DNA from 2 places in the Brachybacterium muris genome. Region 2 is predicted to be linked to the other one. Evidence: predicted binding sites of a transcription regulator. Region 2 holds the regulator's gene; the other holds the start of a gene.
The links. The regulator LexA, encoded in region 2, represses DNA repair genes until DNA is damaged. The targets are predictions, from matches to a motif close to TCGAACANNTGTTCGA.
Positions count from the first base shown of each region.

Region 1 (3,821 bases), 2.7 Mb from region 2:
TCGCGCTCGTGGCTGCCCAGGCCGTGCAGCAGCAGCACGACGGGGGCCTCGGGATCGCGGGAGCCCATGCGCACCACGGCGGTCTCGTCGATCTCCGGGGCGATCAGTTCGACGGGCGGGTTCATGGGGGTGCTGGTCATGCCTCGAGGGTACTCAGGTGCCGTCGTGGTCAGGTGCCGTAGTGGTCAGGTGCCGTAGTGGGCGGCGAGGTCGTCGGTGTCGGGGTGACCGGCGGACGCCGGGGGCACGACGTCCTCGGCGGCGGCGGAGAGACCGCGGTCGGCCTCCGCACGCGCGATGACAGCGACCTGGGCGGGGTCCTTCGGCGACAGCTCCCGGTAGGCGGCCGACAGGCGCTGCAGGACGTCGTCGTAGGCGGTGAGCAGTTCGTCGTGGTCCGCGGCGCGCAGGGTGAGGGCTCCGTCGATCGCGGTGCCTCGGCTGAAGGAGCTCAGGTAGCGGATGCTGCCGACGACGTAGTGCTCGCTGCCCTCGACGGCCTGCTGCAGGGCCGCGGTGACAGTGGCGTCATCGGGCCCGCGGTTCACACCGCAGGCGGCCAGCAGGGTGCCGAGCAGTCCTGCCATGGCGATCCTCCGTCCCATAGGTTCCATCCCCTGATTGTCCCCGACGCCCGGGCCATCGCGTATCAGGGCGGCAGGGGGTCAGGGCACCGGGACGCGGGGCCGGCAGGGCGACACGGCCCGTGCTCAGCTCAGTTCAGTTCAGTTCAGTTCAGAACGGAGGATCGCCGTACTGGCTGATCGGATCGTCAGCCCCGGTCAGGTCGTTCCCCGCAGCACCCGGGGTGTTCGCATGCCTGTTCCCGGAGGGATCGTCGTCCCCCGCTGCGGAGGTGTCACCGCGGGGGCGCCTCCGGGGTCCATGACGGCCCTGTTGCTCGCGCCATTCCTCGTTCATCTCGGCGGCGAGCTGCGGGGCGACCAGGTCGCGGTCGTCCCACGTGGTGGTGGTGATCTTGCCGTCGATGGTCCACAGCGTGCGGTCCATGCCCGAGGGCCAGCTGTTGTGGAGATCTGCGTCGTCGCGCACGGGGTCGAGCCGACCCAGGGTCTTCCACTTGTGGTGCAGCCAGCACAGCAGGTGAAGGTTCTCGAGGCTGGTGGGGCCGCCACCGCTGGGGTCGAGGTGGTTGAACTCGATGATGTGGTCGGCCTCGCTGGCGAGGATGGTGGGCCTGGTGCAGCCCGGGGCGTTGCAGGTGGGATGCCGGAACCGGAGCTGTTCGAGAAGAGCCGCCGGGGGCCGGTAGGTGGTGGGCGCGGCGGGCAGGTACGCACCTGTCGCCGGATCGGTGAGGATCCGGAACCAGGTGGACTCGCCGCCGGCGAGCGCGCGGGCCTGATCGACGGGGACGGGCACCAGGCCGTTCAGCATCCCCGGCATCTCCGAGCGACCCTGCAGGGTCAGCGCCGGGACCGTGACGTACAGCTTGAACCGTGGGGCCGGCACCTGCACGGTGCCCGTCTCGAGCACGGAGCGGGTGAGGATCGCGTAGCGGATCGCCGCCAGCGACAGTGGGCGGCCCCGCTCGAGCACGTCACCGTCGATGTCGAAGGGGATCTCCGCTGCGTTCTCGTCCTGCAGGGCGGCACGCTGCGCCTTCTGCACGGCATGGGCGCACACGTCCAGACGGTGTGAGAGGGCCATGATCTCCGGGATCGGGCCGGTGATGGTGAGGGAGGCCGTGCCCAGCTCGGGATCGGCGAGGTGGAGGTCCACGCTGCGCAGTGCCGACGGCGGTTTCGGGGTATCCAGTGCGGTGACCATCGCGACCAACCGGCGCAGGTGGCGCACAAACTGATCACGGGAGATCGAGGCGAGGTCCCAGCTGGCCACGTGCTCGTCGATGTGCTGGACGTGGCCCTCGTCCAGCGGCCGCACCAGGCGCAGCAGGTGCACGTGCCACTCCTCTGGCAGTTCCCCCTCGGCCAGGCGGTGGAAGGTGCCTGGCATCTGCTCGACGGCGCGGTGGGCATCCCGGATCATGGCGCCGGCCCGGAAGGATGAGGTGCGAAGGCCCACGGCGATCTTGATCGCGGAGATGTCGGCCTCGTCCAGTGCGCCCTGGGCATCAGGGTCGTAGTGGAAGAACGTGGCCATGTCGCGCAGCTGCCGGGCGTACAGGCGGGTGCGGGTCTTCATCCGCTCGTGCATGCGGCAGGCCAGAGCGGCTTGCGGGTCGCCCGACGGAGCGTCCACCTCGTCGATGATCCGCTCCTGCGTGAGGGGTGAGCGTGCGCGCACGGGCCAGCGCCGTACCGGGGTGAACAGTTCCCCACCCATGCCTCCACCTCCCCACAGCCGATCAGTACATCCAGACTACTCTTTCGAATGCCCGTACGAAAGGGCCACCGAGAATCTGTGGATAAGCGTATCGGGGAGCATGAAAGCGAACATGAGTGGGGACAGAAATGTGGACGAATATGTGCACAAGTGCGTTCTGGGGAGGAACTTCAATACCCCCTACTACCTGCGAGATGTGGAGAGACATGTGGAAAGCCGTGGCATGGGGAGGAACCTCGACAGCCTCGAGCACCCCGGGACTGCAGCCCCCTGCGTCCCGAGCTCTAACGCGAAAGGGCTGTGGACGACAGGGCGCCACCGGCGACCGCCGGGTCAGGGCGCGAGGCAGGCCTCAGCTGTCTCGACCCAGGCCTCAGCTGTCGCGACGCAGGCCTAGTTGTTGCGATGCACGTCGGAGACGTAGTGATCGGCATAGCCGGTGTCCCCCACCAGGAAGTCGGCCACTGATCCGCTGTGCTGATACTGATGCAGCTGCGAGCCGTTCTGCGCCAGCTGCTCGGTGACGGTGGTGTGGTACTCCCCGGAGGAGTGGTTGTCGCCCGGCGAGAAGATCCCTCCCGGGGAATCCGCCGTCACCGTCGTCACATTGGGCGAGACCACAGGGGGATTGAGGAAGACGTCGCGCCCGCCGGCATCTATCTTCGGGACCAGGTCGTTCCCGTGCTGGATGTGCAGATAATCCGTCCCGGAGTTCACCGGATAGTTCTGCACGGGAGAACCGTAGGTCATCACATTCGTGACGTTGAACTGATTCGAGAAATCCGGGTCCCCAGCGAGGCTCGAGGCGATCATCCCGCCCTGCGAATGACCGTTCAGCATGAGAGGCGTGCCCGGGGGGAGGTCCAGGTCGGAATAGAGCTGTGCGATCGCATCGGCCGTCGCCTCCGAGCCCGCGGACCACCCGTTGGGGCCCGCCTGCGCGGCGTTGCCCGAGAGGTCCATCGGATTGTCCGAGGCGAACGGGCTCCACTGCTCCGTCCCCGGGATGTTGGCGATCACCCCGGTGGGGTTCCCCTGGGCATCGCGCACCACGGTCAGCCCCACCTGCCCGTCCTCCGGTGCACCGTAACTGGCATTGGTGTTGTTGATGATGTCTGCCAGGGAGTGCGGATCGACGTAACCGGGATCACCCGGCCCGCCCAGTTCCACCTGCTGAGGGGCGTCGGCATAACCGGTCCCGTCGTCGGCCAGATTGAGGTCCAGGCCGGTCGTCGCGTGCACCAGGGTGTTGATGCCGTCGAGACCGGCATCGATCAGGCCCACCCCGAGCTCGGTCAGGCGCGGCCACTCCCCATTCATGACGGCGTCGGCGGCCATCCCGAGCAGGCCGGTGGTGGACCTGCCCAACTCCTGCAGGTTGCCCAGCAGGATGCCCGGGTAGTCCCGCAGGTCATCCGGCCACCCGGCGATCTGCTCCCCGATCTCATCGGCCACCCAGTCCACCACCCCGGCCACCCCGGAGGCGAAGTCGGAGATCTTCTCCGCCGCACCGC
Region 1 is NZ_JAFBCB010000001.1:3,524,745-3,528,565, reverse strand. Features, by position in the region: gene JOD52_RS16300 (alpha/beta hydrolase) at 1-140, opposite strand, end outside; gene JOD52_RS16295 (hypothetical protein) at 186-587, opposite strand; gene JOD52_RS16290 (HNH endonuclease signature motif containing protein) at 736-2,307, opposite strand; gene JOD52_RS16285 (PGAP1-like alpha/beta domain-containing protein) at 2,701-3,821, opposite strand, start outside.
Region 1: a site for LexA is predicted at 2,352-2,367, ahead of JOD52_RS16290 (HNH endonuclease signature motif containing protein). Genes of this name have one in related genera too.

Region 2 (3,821 bases):
CGTTCGGATTCCCGGCAGGCTCACCGGCTTCTGACTCCGCGTCCGCGCCGGCGGCGGAACGGTCGGAGGATCCATCACCGGACTCCTCGCGCAGGCGCGTGATCGCCGCTTCGAAATCGACCAGGGAGTCGAAGGACTGGTAGACGCTGGCGAAGCGCATGTATGCCACCAGATCCAGTTCCTGCAGCGGCTGGAGGATCGCCAGACCCACATCGTGGGCATCGATCTCGGCCTGTCCGCTGGAGCGGATATCCTCCTCGACCCGCTGCGCGAGCATGGCCAGCTGGTCGTCGGTGACCGGCCTGCCCTGGCACGCCTTGCGCACCCCGGAGATCACCTTGGCCCTGCTGAAGGGCTCACTCACACCCGAGCGCTTGAGCACGGAGAGGGACGCGGTCTCCGCCGTGGAGAATCGCCGCCCGCACTCGGGGCACTGGCGGCGGCGACGGATCGTCGCCCCGTCATCGGACGTGCGGGAGTCCACGACACGGGAGTCGGGATGGCGGCAGAAGGGACAGTGCACCCAACAAGAGTACCGGGAGCACCGGGACACGTGAACGGGATCAGCGATCCACACCGTCCCCCACGGGCAGCTCGAGCTGTTGGCCTGCGGCGACACGGCCGGTGGGCAGATGGTTCATGGTGCGCACCTGAGCGATGTACTCCTGCTCGCTCACGCCCTCGGGGGCGTAGCGCTCGGCGTACTCCCACAGGGTGTCCCCCGCTTCGACGGTGACGGAGATCTGCTGCTCCTGCCCGGAGCCGGCGAGGGCGGCGGGCACGTCGAAGACGAGCAGGGCGAGCGCAGCGACCACCAGACCCGCCAGGAAGGCGATGGTGGTGACGAGAGCGCGACCCCGCGGGGTCAGCTCGAGTCGAACACCCGAGCGAGCAGCGGTGCGCTGCCGGCGGGCATCACGGTGCGGGAAGGGCAGGACCGTGGTCGTATCGGTGTGCATGTCCGAACTCCTGTTCGATCGAATCTATGTGCGACTGTAGACCGGGAGGTGGCGACACGCAAGTGGAAACATCGAACATGTGTTTGGAATCCGACTCCGTGCCACCTACTCTGGCTGACAGGACCACCACACCGCAGGGGTCTGACAAACGAAGCCAGGAGGCCCGCCCGATGTCGCCGAGCACCAGCCGTCCCTCGGAGCACGATGCGTCGTCGCTCTCCCCCGCGACCGAGGAGCAGCAGAGCCTGACCCGGCGCCAGCGCCTCATCCTGGAGACCATCACCGCGGCGATCTCCGCCCACGGATATCCCCCCACGATGAGGGAGATCGGCGACGCCGTGGGGCTCACGTCCTCATCCTCGGTGTCCCACCAGCTGCAGGCGCTGGAGCGCAAGGGCTACCTTCGCCGCGATCCCAAGCGCCCCCGCGCGATGGAAGTGGTGATGCCGGGCGAGGACGACTCCCCCACCCCCCTGCATCCCGAGGGCGCCGTGGTCGCCGACGCCGTCTCCGTCCCCCTGGTGGGTCGCATCGCCGCCGGCGTGCCGATCACCGCCGAGGAGCAGGTGGAGGATGTCTTCCCGCTGCCCACCCGTCTGGTGGGCGACGGTGACCTCTTCCTGCTGCAGGTGGTGGGCGACTCGATGATCGATGCCGCCATCTGCGACGGCGACTGGGTCGTGGTGCGCCAGCAGCCCGTGGCGCAGAAGGGCGAGATCGTCGCGGCGATGATCGACGGCGAGGCCACCGTGAAGACCTTCGCCCAGCGCGACGGGCACGTGTGGCTGATGCCCCACAATCCGGCTTTCGCCCCGATCCTGGGCGACCATGCCGAGATCCTGGGCAAGGTCGTGGCGGTGCTGCGCGCCGTCTGACGGGCCGGTCCCCGCCGAACAGGCGAGGTTCTCAGCGATCCGCGGCGAGGCGCCGCAGCGCGCCCAGGGCAACCTCGGGGTCGCTGGTGGGCCACAGCGGCGGCATGGCCTCCCTGAGGAACCCGCCGTAGCGGGCCGTTGCCAGGCGGGCATCCAGAACCGCGACCATCCCGCGATCGTCCACGCTGCGGATCAGGCGCCCGGCTCCCTGCGCCAGCAGCAGCGCCGCGTGCTGGGCGGAGACCGACATGAACCCGTTGCCCCCTCGAGAGGCGATCCGCTCCTGCCGGGCCGAGGCCAAGGGCTCGTCCGGCCGCGGGAACGGGATCCGGTCGATCGTCACCAGACGGCAGGCCCGGCCCACCACGTCCACGCCCTGCCACAGGGTGATGGTGCCGAACAGGCAGGAGTCCTCCTCCTCGCGGAAGATCCGCACCAGGTTCGAGATCGAGTCCTCCCCCTGCACCCCGATGGTCAGGTCCAAGCGGGCACGCACGTGCTCCGCGGCGAGTTCGGCTCCCCGACGGGAGGAGAACAGGCACAGCGCCCCACCCTGTGATGCCTCCACCAGATCGGTGAGATGATCCAGCATCTCGCGGCTCGGCCCCTCACGACCCGGGGGCGGCAGGTGGCGGGCTGTGTACAGGATCCCCTGGCGGCGGTAGTCGAAGGGGCTGCCCACGTCCAGGCCGGCCCACGCCCCGCGGTCCTCCAGCGGCGGCACCTCGTCCGGGTCCATCCGCGCCGCGCGGGCCAGGCCCACCTCCCCTGCGGGCGGTTCGAACCGTCCCCCGAGAGCGAGGGTGGCAGAGGTCAGGATCGCGGTACGGCTCTCCAGCACGGCACCGCGCATCGCCCCGGCCACGCTCAACGGCGCCACCTGGATGCTGGAGCGCCCGGTGGCCTCCGAGTGGGAGACGGAGACCACGTCGTCCTGGCCGGGGTCGAGCAGACGTTCGCACACGTCAATGATCTGCTGGAGGTTAGATCGCACGGCCTTGCGGGAACCGGCGGTGCCGGACACGGTCGCGTCCCCCGCGTCCTTCGCATCGGAGTGGGCCTGACGGGACTCGGTGCGCAGATGCTCGAGGGCGTCGGCGAGCTGCTCGGGCAGATCCCCCATCACCCGTCCGTCGGGCACCAGGGCGAGGGCTTCGCGCAGCTCCTCCCCCGCGTCGTCCAGGGCGGTCCCCGCCACACCGAGCCCGCGCAGGTCCCGCACGGTGCCCCGCACCAGGGCGGGGGTGAGCATCTCGGTGACGGCGGCGGTGACCGAGCCGGTGAGGCTGTGGGCCTCGTCGAACACCACCACGTCGTGCTCAGGGATGATGCCGTGGCCGTCGAAGGCGTCGATCGCCAGCAGCGCGTGGTTGGTGACCACCAGGTCCACCTCCCGGGCCAGTTCCCGGCTGCGCTCGGCGAAGCAGGAGTCCACCATCGGGCAGCTTCCTCCCAGGCAGTGGGAGCCGCTCACCGACACCTGGCGCCAGGCACGGTCGGAGACCGGGGAGTCCAGGGAGTCGCGGTCTCCGGTGGTGGTCTCCTCGGCCCATTCGCGCAGCCGGCGCACCTGCTCGCCGAGGCGCTCGCTCGCGCCAGGGGAAGGATCCGCGGTGGCCTGGGCGAACAGCGCCCCGGGGTCGATGTCGACGGGGTAGCCGCCGTCGAGCTTGTGGCGGCACACGTAGTTCGAGCGGCCCTTCAGCAGGGCGAAGGTGGGGGTGCGGGGCAGGTGCGGGGCCAGTGCCTCCACCAGGCGCGGGAGGTCCTTGGCCACGATCTGGTTCTGCAGGGCGATGGTGGCGGTCGAGATCACCACCGGCCGGCCGGAGGTCACCGCGTGGTGCAGGGCAGGGACCAGGTAGGCGAGGGACTTGCCGGTACCGGTGCCGGCCTGGACCAGCAAGTGGCGGCCGCCCTCCATCGCGGTTCCGACCGCCTCGGCCATGACCCGCTGGCCTTCACGGGGAGTGCCGCCGATCGCGCT
Region 2 is NZ_JAFBCB010000001.1:859,051-862,871, reverse strand. Features, by position in the region: gene nrdR (transcriptional regulator NrdR) at 1-523, opposite strand, end outside; gene JOD52_RS04010 (LysM peptidoglycan-binding domain-containing protein) at 564-959, opposite strand; gene lexA (transcriptional repressor LexA) at 1,130-1,834, shown strand; gene JOD52_RS04000 (helicase C-terminal domain-containing protein) at 1,866-3,821, opposite strand, start outside.